DNA from 4 places in the Paraburkholderia sp. GAS206C genome. Region 3 is predicted to be linked to each of the others. Evidence: predicted binding sites of a transcription regulator. Region 3 holds the regulator's gene; each other region holds the start of a gene.
What was found. The regulator HrcA, encoded in region 3, represses chaperone genes, less so after heat shock. The targets are predictions, from matches to a motif close to TTAGCACTCNNNNNNNNNGAGTGCTAA.
Positions count from the first base shown of each region.

Region 1: P3T20_RS29075 (co-chaperone GroES) is a predicted target of HrcA. The motif match lies at 1,710-1,736, and genes of this name have one in related genera.
Region 2: groES (co-chaperone GroES) is a predicted target of HrcA. The motif match lies at 2,147-2,173, and genes of this name have one in related genera.
Region 4: rpoH (RNA polymerase sigma factor RpoH) is a predicted target of HrcA. The motif match lies at 1,982-2,008, and genes of this name have one in related genera.

Region 1 is NZ_JBNDKR010000011.1:138,859-143,071, forward strand. Features, by position in the region: gene groL (chaperonin GroEL) at 1-1,381, opposite strand, end outside; gene P3T20_RS29075 (co-chaperone GroES) at 1,396-1,686, opposite strand; gene soxC (sulfite dehydrogenase) at 1,969-3,270, shown strand; gene P3T20_RS29085 (c-type cytochrome) at 3,263-3,802, shown strand; gene P3T20_RS29090 (hypothetical protein) at 3,951-4,199, shown strand.
Region 2 is NZ_JBNDKR010000002.1:498,721-502,933, forward strand. Features, by position in the region: gene groL (chaperonin GroEL) at 88-1,731, opposite strand; gene groES (co-chaperone GroES) at 1,784-2,074, opposite strand; gene P3T20_RS06635 (hypothetical protein) at 2,291-3,394, opposite strand; gene P3T20_RS06640 (glycosyltransferase family 9 protein) at 3,473-4,213, opposite strand, start outside.
Region 3 is NZ_JBNDKR010000002.1:658,651-662,863, forward strand. Features, by position in the region: gene P3T20_RS07340 (RNA-binding S4 domain-containing protein) at 136-543, opposite strand; gene hemH (ferrochelatase) at 625-1,695, opposite strand; gene hrcA (heat-inducible transcriptional repressor HrcA) at 1,908-2,927, opposite strand; gene P3T20_RS07355 (NAD kinase) at 3,236-4,138, shown strand.
Region 4 is NZ_JBNDKR010000003.1:186,255-190,467, forward strand. Features, by position in the region: gene P3T20_RS09165 (cytochrome ubiquinol oxidase subunit I) at 1-432, opposite strand, end outside; gene cydP (cytochrome oxidase putative small subunit CydP) at 422-682, opposite strand; gene rpoH (RNA polymerase sigma factor RpoH) at 986-1,921, opposite strand; partial or broken gene P3T20_RS09180 (acyloxyacyl hydrolase) at 2,333-2,472, shown strand; gene P3T20_RS09185 (nuclear transport factor 2 family protein) at 2,516-2,902, shown strand; gene leuA (2-isopropylmalate synthase) at 3,027-4,213, opposite strand, start outside.

The sequences.
Region 1 (4,213 bases), on a different contig from region 3:
CCTCGCCCGCGTTGGCCACGATCTGGCGTAGCGGTTCTTCAAGCGCGCGCAGCACGATCTTCACGCCGGCGTCCTGATCGGGATTGCTGCCTTTCAGATCCTTGATTGCGTTCCTGACGCGGATCAGCGCGACACCGCCGCCCGGCACAATGCCTTCTTCCACGGCCGCACGAGTCGCGTGCAACGCATCGTCCACGCGGTCCTTCTTCTCTTTGACTTCGATCTCGGTTGCGCCGCCTACCTTGATCACCGCCACGCCGCCTGCGAGCTTGGCGACGCGCTCTTGCAGCTTTTCGCGGTCGTAGTCGGAGGTGGCTTCTTCGATCTGCACGCGGATCTGCTTGACACGCGCTTCGATGTTCTTCGCGTCGCCGCCGCCGTCGATGACCGTGGTGTTCTCCTTGCCCACCTCGATGCGCTTGGCCTGGCCCAGTTCCGCCAGCGTCGCCTTTTCGAGCGTGAGACCGGTCTCCTCGGCAATCACCTGACCACCGGTCAGGATAGCGATATCTTCGAGCAAGGCCTTACGGCGATCGCCGAAGCCCGGCGCCTTGACCGCCACTGTCTTCAGAATGCCGCGGATGTTGTTAACTACCAGTGTTGCAAGTGCTTCGCCTTCGACGTCCTCAGCGATGATCAGCAGCGGACGGCCTGCCTTGGCAACCTGCTCGAGCACCGGCAGCAGATCGCGGATGTTCGAGATCTTCTTGTCGTGCAGCAGAATGAACGGGCTGTCGAGAACGGCGACCTGCTTGTCCGGATTGTTGATGAAATACGGTGACAGGTAGCCACGATCGAACTGCAGTCCTTCGACCACGTCCAGTTCGTCGGCGAGCGATTTGCCGTCTTCGACGGTGATCACGCCTTCCTTGCCGACACGGTCGATGGCTTCGGCAATACGCTGACCGATCGATTCTTCACCATTCGCCGAGATCGTTGCAACCTGAGCGATTTCCTTGCTCGTGGTAGTTGGCTTGCTGATCTTCTTCAGCTCTTCGATTGCCGCGGTCACGGCCTTGTCGATACCACGCTTCAGATCCAGCGGATTGAGGCCTGCCGCGACGTATTTCTGGCCTTCGCGGACAATCGCTTGCGCCAGCACCGTGGCGGTGGTGGTGCCGTCGCCGGCGGCGTCGCTGGTACGCGAGGCGACCTCCTTCACCAGTTGCGCGCCGATATTCTGCAACTTGTCGGCCAGCTCGATTTCCTTGGCCACGGACACACCGTCCTTGGTCACAACCGGCGAACCGAAACTACGTTCGAGCACGACGTTGCGGCCTTTCGGGCCGAGCGTGACTTTCACTGCATTGGCGAGAATGTTGACGCCTTCGACCAGTTTCGAACGCGCGCTATCGCTAAAGACGATTTCTTTGGCTGCCATCTTGTGATGCTCCCTTATTGGTGGACTACGGCGACGATGTCTTCTTCGCGCAGCACGAGCAGATCCGTGCCGTCGACCTTGACCTGTTGGCCCGCGTATTTACCGAACAGCACGCGCTCGCCGACTTTCAGGTCCGGCTCGATACGCTTGCCGTCGTTATCGCGCTTGCCGGGGCCGACGGCGAGCACTTCGCCTTGATCGGGTTTTTCCGCGGCGCTCTCGGGAATGACGATGCCCGAAGCGGTTTTCGTTTCCTGATCGAGGCGTTTGACGATCACGCGGTCATGCAAAGGACGTAGGCTCATTTAGACATTCCTGCTGTGGAGATTTGGCACTCTTCGCTGGCGAGTGCTGACCGTGATCGAGTATAAGAATCGCCAACGGGGCGCTCCAATAACGAATCCTCAAATCCTTATCGGCGCATTTCTGTTTAGTTTATTTGCGAGCCTGGTAAGCCTGGTAAGCCTGGCAAGCCGAGGGCAAGGGGCGTTCCACACATTGGGTTCGATCGATATCACGATTGCTCGTTTTGTCGGCGCCGCTTCAGTTGCTACAGTGGCCAGTTGGCCCATGACGCACTGACACCGATGAAAAAGGTTCGCGACACTTCACCCCATGCAGCCGATAGGCCCACTTCGCGCGGCCGTCGCCGTTTGCTGGGCGGACTCGCCGCGAGCGGTCTGGTGGCCGCACAACGTGCCGGCGCGGCCGCGAACCCGCTGCTAAAGCCACTTGATATCGCACCATGGAGCCGCACGCCGGGCGCGCCGATACTCGAGCATCCCTATGGCGTGCCCTCAGCGCACGAAGCCGATGTGGTGCGTCGTAGCGCGAAGGCGTGGCCGTTGCCCGGGGCCGCTTCGTCGATGACGCCGCTAGCGGACCTGTTCGGCACGATCACGCCGAACGGCCTCGTCTACGAACGGCATCACAACGGTGTGCCGGATATCGATCCCGATCAGCACAGCCTCGTGATTCATGGTCTTGTACGCGAGCCGAAACTGTTCACGATGGACGACCTGGTTCGCCTGCCGTCCGAATCGCGGATCCATTTCATCGAATGTTCCGGCAATACCGGTGGCGAATGGAATGGACCGAGCGGTCAACCGGTACAACTGACACACGGTTTGCTGTCGTGCTGCGAATGGACGGGTGTGCGGCTTTCGACCCTGCTGGAAGAGGTGGGGGGCCTGTCGACGTCGAAAGATGGGCAAGGTGGACGCGGCGGCTGGGTGCTGGCGGAGGGCGCGGATGCCGCGGCAATGACGCGCAGCTTGCCGCTCGATCGCATCCTCGAGCGCGCCATGGTGGTCTATGCGCAGAACGGCGAGCGTTTGCGCCCGGAAAACGGTTATCCGCTGCGCCTGATCGTGCCGGGCTTCGAAGGCAATACGAACGTCAAATGGCTGCGCCGCCTGAAGTTCGTCGATGCGCCGCTGCAGACGCGCGAGGAAACCTCGCGATACACGAGCCTGATGGCGAATGGAACCGCGCGGCAGTTCGCATTCGAAATGGATGCGAAGTCCGTGATCACGCGGCCTTCGCCGGGGCATCGTCTGAGCACGCAAGGCTACTACCCGATCAGTGGCCTCGCCTGGTCGGGGCGCGGCGCGATTCGCAAGGTCGAGGTATCGACGGATGCGGGCGCTACGTGGCAACTCGCGCGCCTCGACGGAACCCCGGGCGATCGCGCGCTGACGCGCTTCCAACTGGACTGGTTGTGGCAAGGTGCGCCTGCAGTGATCCTGTCGCGCGCCACGGATTCGACCGGCTATGTGCAGCCTACGCGGGAAGCGCTAGTGGCGGCACGCGGGTTGAACTCGCAGTATCACTACAACGCGATTCAGCAGTGGCGTGTCGACGCGAGTGGCGAGGTGCGAAATGCTTAATGTCTTGAGACGTACGCTTGCGCCTACAGCTTTTGTCGTTGCGAGTTTGCTCGCGTCGAGCGCACACGCGGGCTACGGCGTCGGCACACCGTTATCGGACCAGGACCTCGCGGCGTGGAATATTGACATCGCGCCCGACGGCCGTGGCTTGCCCGCAGGCAGCGGCGACGTCGCCACGGGTGCGCGCGTGTTTGCGGCCCAATGTGCCGCATGCCATGGCGCGCAGGGCCAAGGGCTGCTCGGAGATGCGTTGGTGGGTGGTCGCGGTACGCTGGCGAGTGCGAAGCCGAAGCGCACGGTCGGTAGCTACTGGCCCTATGCGACCACGCTGTTCGACTATATTCGTCGTGCAATGCCCTTTACCGCGCCCGAGTCGCTTTCAGCCGATGACGTCTATGCCGTTTGCGCATTCCTGCTCAACCAGAACGGCATCGTGCCACCGGATACCCGTCTGGACGCACGGTCTTTGCCCGCTGTGAAAATGCCGAACCGCGACGGCTTCGTAGCCGATCCCCGACCGGGACGACTCTGAGCGGTGCCGAGGCGAAGCAGGCCGTTTCCCCTTATTGCCAATGCGGTTTTTGCTACGTTCTCCGAAAACCAATCCACAAAAACTTGTTTGCACTTGCTTGAGCGGGTCACTAGATTTGACTGGATGGTATTCAATCGACGGAGGTCGTATGGCCACGCATTCAGCGACGCTTTTCTGGGGCGGACTTCGCCATCCCGTGCGAAGCCTGCAAAAGCAATTGTCAAAACGCGTACCCGTGAATCTGGATCAATCCCCTGACGAGAGATCGGCGGCAGCCCGCAGCGGCCAATCGTCCGAGCGGTTGGAACGCATTGCCGCCTACGCGCGCAGCGGCTATTTTCATATGGAATACACTGCCGGCATGTTTGTCGTGCCGCTCGACATCCCGCCGGGATGATGCTCACGAACAGA
Region 2 (4,213 bases), 160 kb from region 3:
CGGGTTTTCTCTTTTGGGGAGCACGCCTTGCAGCGCACCTCCCTCATGTGTTTCGATACGAGGCTCCCGGAGGAGCCCCATCCGAAATTACATGTCCATGCCCATGCCGCCCATGCCGCCCGGCATTCCGCCGCCGCCCATCGGAGCATCTTCCTTCGGCAGTTCGCAAACAGCTGCGTCGGTCGTCAGCAGGAGACCTGCCACCGATGCTGCGTTTTGCAGTGCCGTGCGCGTGACCTTCGTCGGGTCCACAACACCAGCGTCGACCAGGTCGACGTACTCGCCGGTTGCTGCGTTGTAGCCGTAGTTGCCCGTGCCTGCTGCAACTGCTGCCACCACGACGCTGGCTTCTTCGCCGCCGTTCGTGACGATCTGGCGCAGCGGTTCTTCCATTGCGCGCAGAACGATCTTGATACCTGCGTCTTGATCGGCGTTAGCGCCCTTCAGACCGGCGATTGCCGTACGAGCGCGGATCAGTGCAACACCGCCGCCGGCCACGATGCCTTCTTCCACAGCTGCGCGCGTTGCGTGCAGTGCGTCTTCGACACGTGCCTTCTTTTCCTTCATTTCGACTTCGGTCGCAGCGCCGACCTTGATCACTGCAACACCGCCGGCCAGCTTGGCCACGCGCTCTTGCAGCTTTTCACGGTCGTAGTCCGACGTTGCTTCTTCGATTTGCGTGCGAACTTGCTTCACGCGCGCTTCGATGTTGGCACCTTCGCCAGCGCCGTCGATGATCGTGGTGTTTTCCTTGCCCACTTCGATACGCTTCGCTTGACCCAGTTCAGCCAGCGTTGCCTTTTCGAGCGTCAGGCCGGTTTCTTCAGCGATAACTTGACCACCGGTCAGGATCGCGATGTCTTCCAGCATGGCCTTACGACGATCGCCGAAGCCCGGAGCCTTGACAGCCACAGTCTTCAGGATGCCGCGGATGTTGTTCACAACCAGCGTTGCCAGTGCTTCGCCTTCGACGTCTTCTGCGATGATCAGCAGCGGACGGCCAGCCTTGGCAACTTGCTCCAGAACCGGGAGGAGGTCACGAATGTTCGACACCTTCTTGTCGTGCAGCAGCACGAACGGGTTGTCGAGCACAGCAACTTGCTTGTCCGGATTGTTGATGAAGTACGGCGACAGGTAGCCGCGGTCGAACTGCATGCCTTCAACCACGTCCAGTTCGTCTTGCAGCGACTTGCCGTCTTCAACCGTGATGACGCCTTCCTTGCCGACCTTGTCCATTGCTTCAGCGATACGATCGCCGATCGACGAGTCGCTGTTTGCCGAAATCGCGCCAACCTGAGCGATTTCCTTGTTGGTCGTGCACGGCTTGCTGATCTTGCGCAGTTCTTCGATAGCTGCAGTCACAGCCTTGTCGATACCGCGCTTCAGGTCCATCGGGTTCATGCCCGATGCGACGTACTTCATGCCTTCGCGAACGATGGACTGGGCCAGGACCGTTGCGGTCGTGGTGCCGTCACCTGCGTTGTCGCTGGTCTTGGAAGCCACTTCCTTGACCATTTGCGCGCCCATGTTCTGGAGCTTGTCTTTCAGTTCGATCTCTTTCGCGACCGACACACCGTCCTTGGTGACCGTCGGGCCGCCGAAGCTGCGCTCCAGGACAACGTTGCGGCCCTTCGGACCCAGCGTGACCTTCACAGCGTTCGCGAGGATGTTCACGCCTTCAACCATCTTGGCACGGGCGGAATCACCGAATACGACGTCTTTAGCTGCCATCTTCTAACTCCTTGAATTCTTGGGATATAACCGGGTAAGTAGCGCTTTGCGCTTACTTCTGCACCACGGCCATGATGTCTTCTTCGCGCATCACGAGCAGTTCGCTGCCGTCGACCTTAACGGTCTGGCCTGCGTACTTGCCGAACAGGACGCGGTCACCAACCTTCACGTCGAGCGCGATTTGTGCGCCCTTGTCGTCACGCTTGCCCGGGCCGACTGCCAGAATTTCGCCTTGATCCGGCTTTTCTGCTGCGGCTTCGGGGATCACGATGCCCGACGCGGTCTTGGTTTCTTGATCCAGACGTTTGACGATCACGCGATCATGCAAAGGACGAAGGTTCATACATACTCCTCTCTTGATTGAGACTGAAGAACGCTGAGAAAACCCAGCTGGCTGGGCCAGCCGGCGATGTTGTTAGCACTCTCGTGCAGCGAGTGCTAATTATATGGACGGGTGGTGACAAATTCAAGAAGGATGGAGGTGGGAATTTTTTGCGGGTGGGGCATTAAAGGGTAAACCCGCGCCCGATTTGCAGGAAACGCCGCCGCCTCCGCTCTCCTAGGCACAGCGCCTAAAAAAGCGCGGCATTCGCCACATCCGGCGTTTCTCCGGATGACTTTTTTGCCAGTCCCAATGCGTAAACGCAACCATTCGAAGCTGCCGAATCTCGTCTTGCAGGGCATCAACGACTAAGCCAGGAGGCGGTGGCATGGTCGCTCTCGCAGCCGCAAGGGCCGCGTCGACTTCCGATTGCGCGTAACCACTCTCGCAGAACAGTTGCGCAACTTCGTCTTCAATGCCTTCGTAAAACGACGCCTCGGCCTCCGAAAACGACGAGTTCGTCAGCCTCGCATCGCCGAACTCCAGATCGCCAACGCCAGCGGACGCCAACGCCTGCGTCACGCCCGTGCGATAGCGATCGTCGTTAAGCCTGTTGATGCAAATTGTTTCCGAAGCATATCGCTCGGCCTCGATAAACGAATAAAGCCACACGCCAAAGAACGCGAGATAGCTTTCCCGGGCAGCCAATGGATGATGGCGATGGAAGTAGATCTCCCGGTTGACGGAGCGTCCTCGAAAACGAGGAACATCTACGAGCGTCCGGATCTTGTTCAGTACTACAGGTAATTGGATCGCGTTATAGATCCCGTGCGTGGTCGCATCAAAATAGGTCGATATTTTATATGACCACCATTGCCCCCGAGGCTCTCTCCATAGATGGATGTGAATGCCTCCAAACTCATGCTTGAGCGCCTCGACCCTCCCGGCGCTGCGGCAAAACTGCAACAACGGTCGTCGTGGTGCCGCATCGATCAGGGTGCCGAAATATTTCCTTTGCTCCTGAGACAGTTGCGGCCCTGCGAAATAGTCGTCAAAGCTGAATGACTTTTTAAACAACCCGGCAAGCTGATCCCGCACACCATGAAACTCAAAAAAATATGGCGCGGTAAGTGTCGGATGCCGCAACAGGCGATTGTCGTTTTCCGGACGCTTCAGAAATTCGTCCGGGCTCCTGTCCAGATTGATAAGCGCCTCGTTGCAAGGCTCCTGGTAACAGTAGAATTGTTCTGTACGCCGAAATTTATCGAAGAGATAGGTACTCCCGGACCGAAACAGCGAGTGCATGAATACAGGGGAATTCGCCGGCATCGTTTCGTGCATAAATAAACTCCAGGCAAGCAGTGGCATGCGCTGCTGTGGTCTGGCGAGGTCAGGACCATCGCTATCGGTGGGCGTCTTCTAGGCCTCGCTACCGTACGTGCGGGCTGCCCGCCGGGTCAGCCGCGTGAATGCAGTCAGTACGCGGTTGCATGTGAGTGTTTGCCGCCACAGCCTCTCCTTCAGATATGAAGTGGGAATCCACTGCCACGGCAATACGACACCGACCATGCCCCATGCCGGCCGCCAACGCTCGGCCATCCGCCGGCGACGAAACAAGCTGATACCGGGAATGCCGAGATTCGATGCGAGGTGCCCTACGCCCGAGTCGTTGGCGATGAACCATCCCGATTCGTAGAGGTATGACGCAAGCTCGTGCAGACTCGAAAAATGGGGAGCGGGGATATCGAACTCCCCCAGATTTCGCCAGCGTTCACGCTCATGCGGTGCAATGACGAACTGCACGTCGTAACCTTGTTTGCGCAGGCGCTGAGCGATCGTGACGAACCGATGCGAGAACCAGCGCTTGTCTTCGGTGCTTGCCTCGGGATGAATCATGACGCGCTTCGCGTGTCGCCGATGCACGAGGTTGGCTGGCGCCGTGATGCCGTTGTCCATCACCGGCGCGCTCAGTGCCAGATCGTCTCTGCAGAAGTCGGTGAAACGCTGCGCCATGCAGCCGGTTCTTTTGCCGAACTCGACGTCGTGGAGAGTCGAGACGTTCGGATGCACGTCGATAAGATCGTGCAGTGGCTGGTTCCATTGCATCTGGAAAACCGTGTCGTACGTGGCGAACGTAGCGGCGATGTTTTCCTGGGGCAA
Region 3 (4,213 bases):
CCGTGAAACTGACCTTCGCAATATCCGTGGTCGCCTTGGTGCTCGTAGCGGGAACCACGACCATCTGCATGTCCGGGGCCGTCAACGACAGCACGACCGAATATGGCGGCGTGCACGCGACGATGGAACAACTGTTCAATCCCCACCTGAAAGTTTGTCGATAGTGCGCCGGTCGCGCTTGGTCGGACGCCCGTGCAAAGCGGCGGCCGGCTCGCGATACGTTTTACGCCGCTCCTGCTCCATCTGCCGCTTCACCTTGCTTTCCTCGGTTTCCGCATAAAGCGTCTGCGCCACACTCGCCGGGCCGCGCACGTCGCACACACCCAGTACTTCCACCTGCCATACGATGCGTTCGATCTCGATTTCGACGAGATCGCCGACCCGCACCTCCTTGGCCGGCTTGACTGCAGCACCGCCAATCCTTACGTGAGCTTTGTCAACGGCATCCGCTGCCAGCGAGCGTGTCTTGAAGAAACGCGCTGCCCATAACCACTTGTCGATGCGCAGGCGCGCGCCGGGTTCGGTCGAAATCCTGTAGTTCATCAGCTAGTCTGGCGCCCTATGTACGAAGCGGCGTCGCAAGTTGCGCATCAAGCGCGTTGAAAACGATTCCGTCAACCAGTCTCACGCCGGCACCGTACCTTGCGCGGAGGCCACCTGCACCGGCCAGCCCTGCAGGTTCTGGGCGACGATCTCCCCCAGCGCCGCAATCCACGCCTGCGAGGCGTTCAGGCAAGGAATGCGGTGAAACTCCTTGCCGCCCGCATGGACGAACTCGTCGCGGACTTCCATGCCGATTTCCTCAATAGTTTCCAGGCAATCGGCAGTAAAGCCCGGACAAAACACATCCGCGCGGCGCACCCCCGCCGCGCCCAGCTCCTTGAGCGTCGGCGCGGTATAGGGCTGCAACCACTCAGCCTTGCCGAAACGCGACTGGAACGTGACGCGGCACTCCACCGTTGTCAGCCCGAGCGCCTGCATCAACAGTGCCCCCGTTTGCTGGCACTGGTCGTGATACGGGTCACCGAGATCGAGCGTACGTTTGGGAACGCCATGGAAGCTCAGCACCAGCTTGTCGCCGGCCGCGAAATCCGGGCGTCCATGGGCATGCCAGTACTGGTGTACCTGCGCCGCCAGCGCCGCGATATACGCCGGATGATCGGCATATTGGCGGATGGTGCGGATTTCCAGCTGGTTGCGCATGCGTTTGAGCGCCGAGAATGCAGCGTCGAATGCCGTAGCCGTAGTCGACGACGAGTATTGCGGATACATCGGCACCAGCAGGACGCGCTCGGCACCCGCCAGCTTGAGCTGATTCAGCATGTCCGGGATGCCTGGCATGCCGTAGCGCATGGCGTAGTCGACGATCGCCGTGTAGCCGTTCAACTGCAGCAGATGCCGCAGACCTTCCACCTGCTTCTCCGTGAACACGCGTAACGGCGAGCCTTCCGGTGTCCATACCGCAGCATATTTCTTGGCCGACGAGCGCCCGCGAACCGGCAGGATCAGGAGCCGCAAGATCACCTGCCAGAGGACCGCGGGAATCTCCACGACACGTGGGTCGGACAGAAACTGCGCGAGGTAGCGCCGCACGGCCCGTGGCGTCGGTGCGTCGGGCGTGCCCAGATTGATCAGCAAAACCGCAACACGATGAGATGTGGCGGGTTGCGATGGCCGCTCGAGATCGAAACGCATAGGCAACAGGGCTAGCCGCGTACAGCGGGAAATCGGTTCAGGTGAGAGTCATTATAGCGGGGCGGTCCGCAGCCGATACCTGGCCATTCGGCCGATTGGCAAGCCGCGCGCCGCATCGCATCATTTGCAGCATGCAATTCGGGCTCCTGCCCGACGGAGATGCGGGCAATGGCAAGGCAATGAAACGTGCCGCGGTACCGGGGCGCAGACGCTTATTGTTGGCTGAGCGTCAGCGAGAGCAGGCGCGCGGTGATGTCGACAATCGGAATCACACGGTTGTAGGCCATGCGCGTCGGCCCGATCACGCCGAGCGTACCGACGATCTTGCCGTTCACTTCATACGGCGCGGTCACGACGCTCATTTCCTCGATCGGCACGAGATTCGACTCGCCGCCAATGAAGATTTGCACGCCCTGGGCGTGACTCGATACGTCGAGCAACTGAAGGAGGCTGGTCTTTTGGTCGAATACATCAAACAGCTTGCGCAGCCGCGCCATGTCCGAAGACAGGTCGGCCACTTCGAGCAGATTGCGCTCGCCGGAGATCAGCACGGTCTCGCCGGCGTCAGCTTCATCTGTGCTGGCCTTGACGGCGGCGTGCATCAGCGTGGTCATGTCGCCGCGCAGCTCGTCGATCTCTTCGCGCAGGCGCCGGCGCACTTCGTCGAAGGAAAGGCCGGCAAAGTGCGCATTGATGTAATTGGACGCTTCCACCAGTTGCGACGGCGAAAAATCGCGTTGCGTCGCCATGATGCGGTTCTGTACGTCGCCTTCGGGCGTGACGATGATGAGCAGGATGCGCTTGTCGGACAGGCGCATGAACTCGATCTGCTTGAAGACGTGACTGCGCCTCGGGGTCAGCACCACGCCGGCAAACTGCGACAGGCTGGACAGCACGCTCGCCGCCGCTGCAACGATCTTCTGCGGCTCGCCCGCCTGCAGCGTGGTCTTGACGGTACGGGTGACCGCTTCCTCGTCCGCCGCGGACTCGACTGTGAGCATCGTGTCGACAAACAGACGATAGCCGCGCGGCGTTGGAATGCGGCCCGCCGAGGTGTGCGGGCTGATGACAAGCCCCGCCTCTTCCAGATCGGACATCACGTTGCGGATCGTCGCCGGGCTCAGCTCCAGACCGGAGTAGCGGGACAACGTGCGCGAGCCGACCGGTTGACCTTCAGCGATATATCGCTCGATCAACGTTTTGAGGAGGGTTTGTGCGCGGGGATCTAGCATGACGGAAAAGTTTAGCTTAATGACGCGACGACCGCGAGCGCTAACAATAACAGCGTTCACGCCTTCGTTGGCGAGGCATGGGCTGCATGTGCCGGTTTGCCCGCACAACCCCTGGCGCGAACCCGCACCTGCGGGTTCGACGCAACGCATACCATCCCGCTGTCACGAGGAGTTCATCATTCTGCCGATAATCCTGCGCAGGCCGGCCGGCACGGGCCTGCAGCCCGACAGGCGCGCCCGCGTGGCGCCGGCCACCCATGTGGCCGCGGACGGTTCTTTTCAGCCCTCACCTATGGTGTAATGCCGGCATGCAAGTTACCAGTCAGTTCAAGACCGTCGCGCTCGTCGGGCGCAACAACACGCCAGGCATTGGCGAGCCGCTGACCGCGCTCGCCGCGTGCATCGCCAGGCGCGGCTTCGACGTGGTGTTCGAAGCGGACACCGCTGCGGAGATCGGCATTACCGACTACCCCGCCCTGCGCCCCGCGGAAATCGGCGCCCGCGCCGACGTGGCCGTGGTGCTGGGCGGCGACGGCACGATGCTCGGCATCGGCCGCCAGCTTGCGCCGTACCGCACGCCGCTGATCGGCATCAACCATGGGCGGGTCGGCTTCATCACCGACATCCCGATTTCAGCCATGCAGGAACTCGTGCCGCAGATGCTGAGCGGCAATTTCGAGCGCGAGGAACGCATGTTGCTGGAAGCGCGCATCATGCGCGGCGGCAGCCCCATCTACCACGCGCTGGCCTTCAACGACGTGGTGGTCAACCGCAGCGGTTTCTCGGGAATGGCGGAGCTGCACGTGGCCGTGGATGGCCGCTTCATGTACAACCAGCGCTCGGACGGACTGATCGTCGCCACGCCGACTGGATCGACCGCCTACGCGTTGTCGTCAGCCGGGCCAATCCTGCATCCACAGTTGCAAGGCATCGTGCTGGTGCCGATTGCGCCGCACGCATTGTCGAATCGCCCCATCGTGCTGCCGGACGACTCAAAGGTCAGCATCCAGATCGTCTCCGGCCGCGACGTCAACGTCAACTTCGACATGCAGTCGTTTACCGCGCTCGAACACAACGACAAGATCGAAGTGCGCCGCTCACGCCATACCGTGCCGCTCCTGCACCCGGTCGGCTACAGCCATTACGCGACGTTGCGCAAGAAGCTGCACTGGAATGAATACCCGTCGCACGAAGACGACATCAAGCCCTGAACCGATCCCGAATCCTGAATCCTGAACGAACACTGCGCCGATCCTGAGCTAACCCTGAGCACCTGGCCGCAGCCG
Region 4 (4,213 bases), on a different contig from region 3:
CAACGCGGACAGGTTCGAACCCAGTGCAACGAGGAAGGTGACGATCAGATGCTGCACGCGTGACAACCGTGGCCAGCCGAAGAAGAACAGGCCGACGAAGGTCGACTCGAGGAAGAACGCCATCAGCCCTTCGACCGCGAGCGGTACGCCGAAGATATCGCCGACGTAATGGGAGTAGTACGACCAGTTGGTGCCGAACTGGAACTCCAGCGTGAGACCGGTGGTGACGCCCATCGCGAAGTTGATGCCGAACAGCTTGCCCCAGAACTGCGTCATGTCCTTGTAGATCTGCTTGCCGGTCATCACGTAGACGGATTCCATGATGACGAGCAGCCAGGACAGTCCGAGCGTAAGGGGTACGAACAAAAAGTGATAAAGCGCCGTCACCGCAAACTGGAGACGCGAGAGGTCGACGACTTCGCTACCGGGCATGTTGATCACCTTGAGACGGATGCGGGGCGGGCGCGGAGAGCAGCGCCTGCGCGACGAGCGCGGGCGGCATGGACATGTTCTCCGCCATGGGATGATTGAAAAACGCGTACTTGAGCACCATCAGGAGTGCAAATTTGATGGCAAGCACGATGGCGATATCTCGCCCGAAGGTCGGTCCGCGTGCCCAGGCGGCGATTCGCGCGCGCAGGGCAGGGCGAGGCGGAGTCCTGTCGTGTAGCGTTATGGTCATGATCGGTCGATGGTTCGACTTCACACCGGTTTACCCGGCCGGATCCAGGCCGCGCAGACGGCTTGGAGAATGCATAACGATATTAAGATAGGGGCTGGCAGCGAGGAAGTTCGCGACTGTGGCATTGGGTCGCGTAGGCATGCCGTCCACGTCACTAATACAAGCAACCTTGCGCTACGTCAAGGAAATGGGGTGGGGTTGGGACGTGGTAAATGAAAAAGCCCCGCCGTCTTACGAGGGCAGGGCTGATGTCTTACAGAGCGCGGACGAGTGTCTGACGGCGCCGAGTGCCGCTATTTTGCGTTAAGCGTACTCGTTCAATGCGCTGCGCATTTTCTTCATGGCGCTCGCCTCGATCTGGCGAATGCGCTCGGCCGACACGCCGAATTCGTCTGCCAGGTCGTGCAGCGTCGAACCACCCGAACCGTCATCCTGCACCTGCAGCCAGCGGGCTTCGATAATCCGGCGGCTGCGTGCGTCCAGCGATTCGAGGGCGCTGGCGATGCCGTCGCTTTGCAGCTTGTCGCGTTGACGCGCTGCCAGCACGGCGGTCGGTTCGCTATGCGAATCGGCCAGATAGGCGATCGGCGCGTACGATTCCTCGCCGTCCTCCACCTGACCTTCCAGGGCGATATCGCCACCGGACAGGCGCGTTTCCATCTCGGCCACTTCCTCGCGCTTGACGTTCAGTTCCTTGGCGAGACCTTCGATCTCGTCCGGCGTGAACGCGCCCAAGCCTTGCTTGTGGCTGCGCAGGTTGAAGAACAGCTTGCGCTGCGCCTTGGTGGTAGCGACCTTTACCATGCGCCAGTTGCGCAGGATGTATTCGTGGATCTCGGCCTTGATCCAGTGCATGGCGTACGACACGAGACGCACGTTCTGCTCCGGATCGAAGCGCTTCACGGCCTTCATCAGGCCGATATTGCCTTCCTGGATCAGGTCGGCATGCGGCAGGCCATAGCCCAGATAGTTGCGCGCGATCGACACCACCAGCCGCAAATGCGACAGGACGAGGCGGCGCGCGGACTCCAGGTTACCCTGCTCGCGAAATTCGGTGGCGAACTGTCGTTCCTCCGCCGGCGTCAGCATCGGAATCCGGTTCACGGCCTGGATGTAGGCGTCGATATTGCCCAGTTGACCGGGCAGCAGCGAAGAATGCGAGAGCGCCAGTGCACCTGCCGAAGCGGCCTTAGCCGACGACGGGCTCAGAGTACTCGGAAGGGTCATTGCGTTGCTCACGTAGAAAACTCCTTTGGAATCAGCCAAAAGCTCAGTCGAACTTCGACTCCAGCGTGGATGTTAGCACTCTCAATATCCGAGTGCTAATACTTAGAGTGTGTGGGGGTATCATGGTTCCCGTCTGGCTATTGAAATTTGATTTTCAATAGCATCATACGCTTTCTACGCTTTGACGGGGATGAGCGTAGGATTTGCTCTAGATGGGGGCGCCGTGGTGGACTGTCACCGGTTTTCGGCCTTTTCGAGTATTGGTCAGCTGAATTCCGGCTTTCTTCTTATGATTTCTTGCGCCCGTGGCTCCGAGTATATGGGGTGCAGGACCGGTTTTTTCAAGGGCAATTTATGCGCGGTGGGTACCGCGATTGAAGTTGGATCGCGGCTGCGCCGCAATGTTCCAGCGTCCCTTCGACAGCTGACGTGGGGGCGGGCTTCGTATGTCGGCAGCAGTGTCTGGCGGTCTACCGGTTTTGGCGTCCTTCGCGAACGGCGGTATCAAAGAGCCCAAACCTGGTATAAATTTCAGCCAGCTATATTTGCAACGTAACTTCTAAGACCGCGGCCGCTGTCGGCCCGTCGAGGCAAAGGGGCTGAGCAATGTCCGCAAAGGTGATCGAGGCGATTCGTGGGCTCGAGCGCGACCGCTTTCGAGCGATGGTCGATGGCAACGGACCGTTGCTCGACTCGCTGCTCTCCGAGACCGTCAGCTATGTCCACACGAATGGCAAACGGGAAACGAAGCGGCAGTTCATCGACGGAATCACAGCGGGGCGCCGTCGTTATCGGCAGATCGAGATCCAGTCACAGGAGGTGCTGCCGGTGGGGCGTGAAACCTGTGTGATCGTCACGGGGCGAGCGCTCATCGAGATGGAGGCGAACAACGGCGCGTTGCTGTTCCCGATTGCCTATACGGCACTGCATGCGCAGGAAGACGGTGAGTGGCGGCTGGTCGCATGGCAGGCAACGCGTTGCGCGATCGAGTGAGGCCGGTGGGCTTCTCTCGCCGGGACGCTGGTTGAGCGACCCGTGCTCGTAGGCGCGGCAGATCGAGCCGCGCTTTCTTAAGGTTGTTGTCTGCTTTTGGTTTGAGTTGAGCAGCCGGTTGACGTCAGGCCGCGACTCTGCGGTCGCGCTCTTGCCACACCGCCGGATTTGCCACTTCTGCCATATCTGTCCCAACTGCCTCGTTTGTTCCGATTGCCCGGTTCACCGCGCTGACAACGGCATCCACGACCGCCGTCGCAGGTTCCGGGCTAACTCCAACGCCGTAACGGACCGCGTGCTCCCCGACCCTGCAGCCCACGAACACCGCCGTGCGCCCATCGGTGGTACGCGTGTTTTCAAACGAGATGACCTCAATCGTCTGCCCCGCAGCTGCAGCGAACGCGGCGGCGACGCGGCGGGCGTGTTGCTCGTGCGGAGCATGCTGCGCGTCTTGCCCCTCGGACGGCCCACGGGGCCGATTCGTCGCCGCCACATTGACGTCGCGATCTTCCCACCGCACGGTTGAAGCGTTGACCCGCTGCGCCGGCCCTGCGGTCTCGAAGTACTCGCGGGCGAACAACGCACAGATCGCCTCACCGCTGATCTCGGCGCCACTGATATCTGTGGCGGCCTGCACCGCGTGGCTGAACTCGATCTGCACGCGGCGCGGCGGCGTGAAGCCCATGCCGCGTTCGAGCAGGTAGGTCGAGCCACCTTTGCCCGACTGGCTGTTCACGCGGATCACAGCGTCATAACTGCGGCCCACGTCGGCCGGGTCGACCGGCAGATAGGGCACTTCCCACACTGTGTCCGGCTTCTGCTGGGCAAAGCCCTTGCGAATCGCGTCCTGGTGCGATCCCGAGAACGCCGTATAGACGAGATCGCCCGCATACGGATGGCGCGGATGCACCGGCAACTGGTTGCAGCGCTCTACCACGCGGCGTACCGCGTCGATATTCGAGAAGTCGAGGCCAGGGTCGACGCCCTGGGTGTAAAGATTCATCGCCAGCGTGACGAGGTCGACATTGCCGGTGCGCTCGCCATTCCCGAAGAGACACCCTTCGACGCGATCCGCGCCCGCCAGCACGGCGAGTTCGGCGGCGGCGACCGCGGTGCCGCGATCGTTATGAGGATGCACCGACAGCACGATGCTGTCCCGGTAGCCGAGATTGCGGTCCATCCATTCGATCTGATCGGCGTACACGTTCGGCATTGCGGCTTCGACCGTAGCGGGCAGATTAATGATCATCTTGTGATCCCGCGTGGGCCGCCACGTCTGGGCGACCGCGTCGCATACCTCGCGGGCGAACG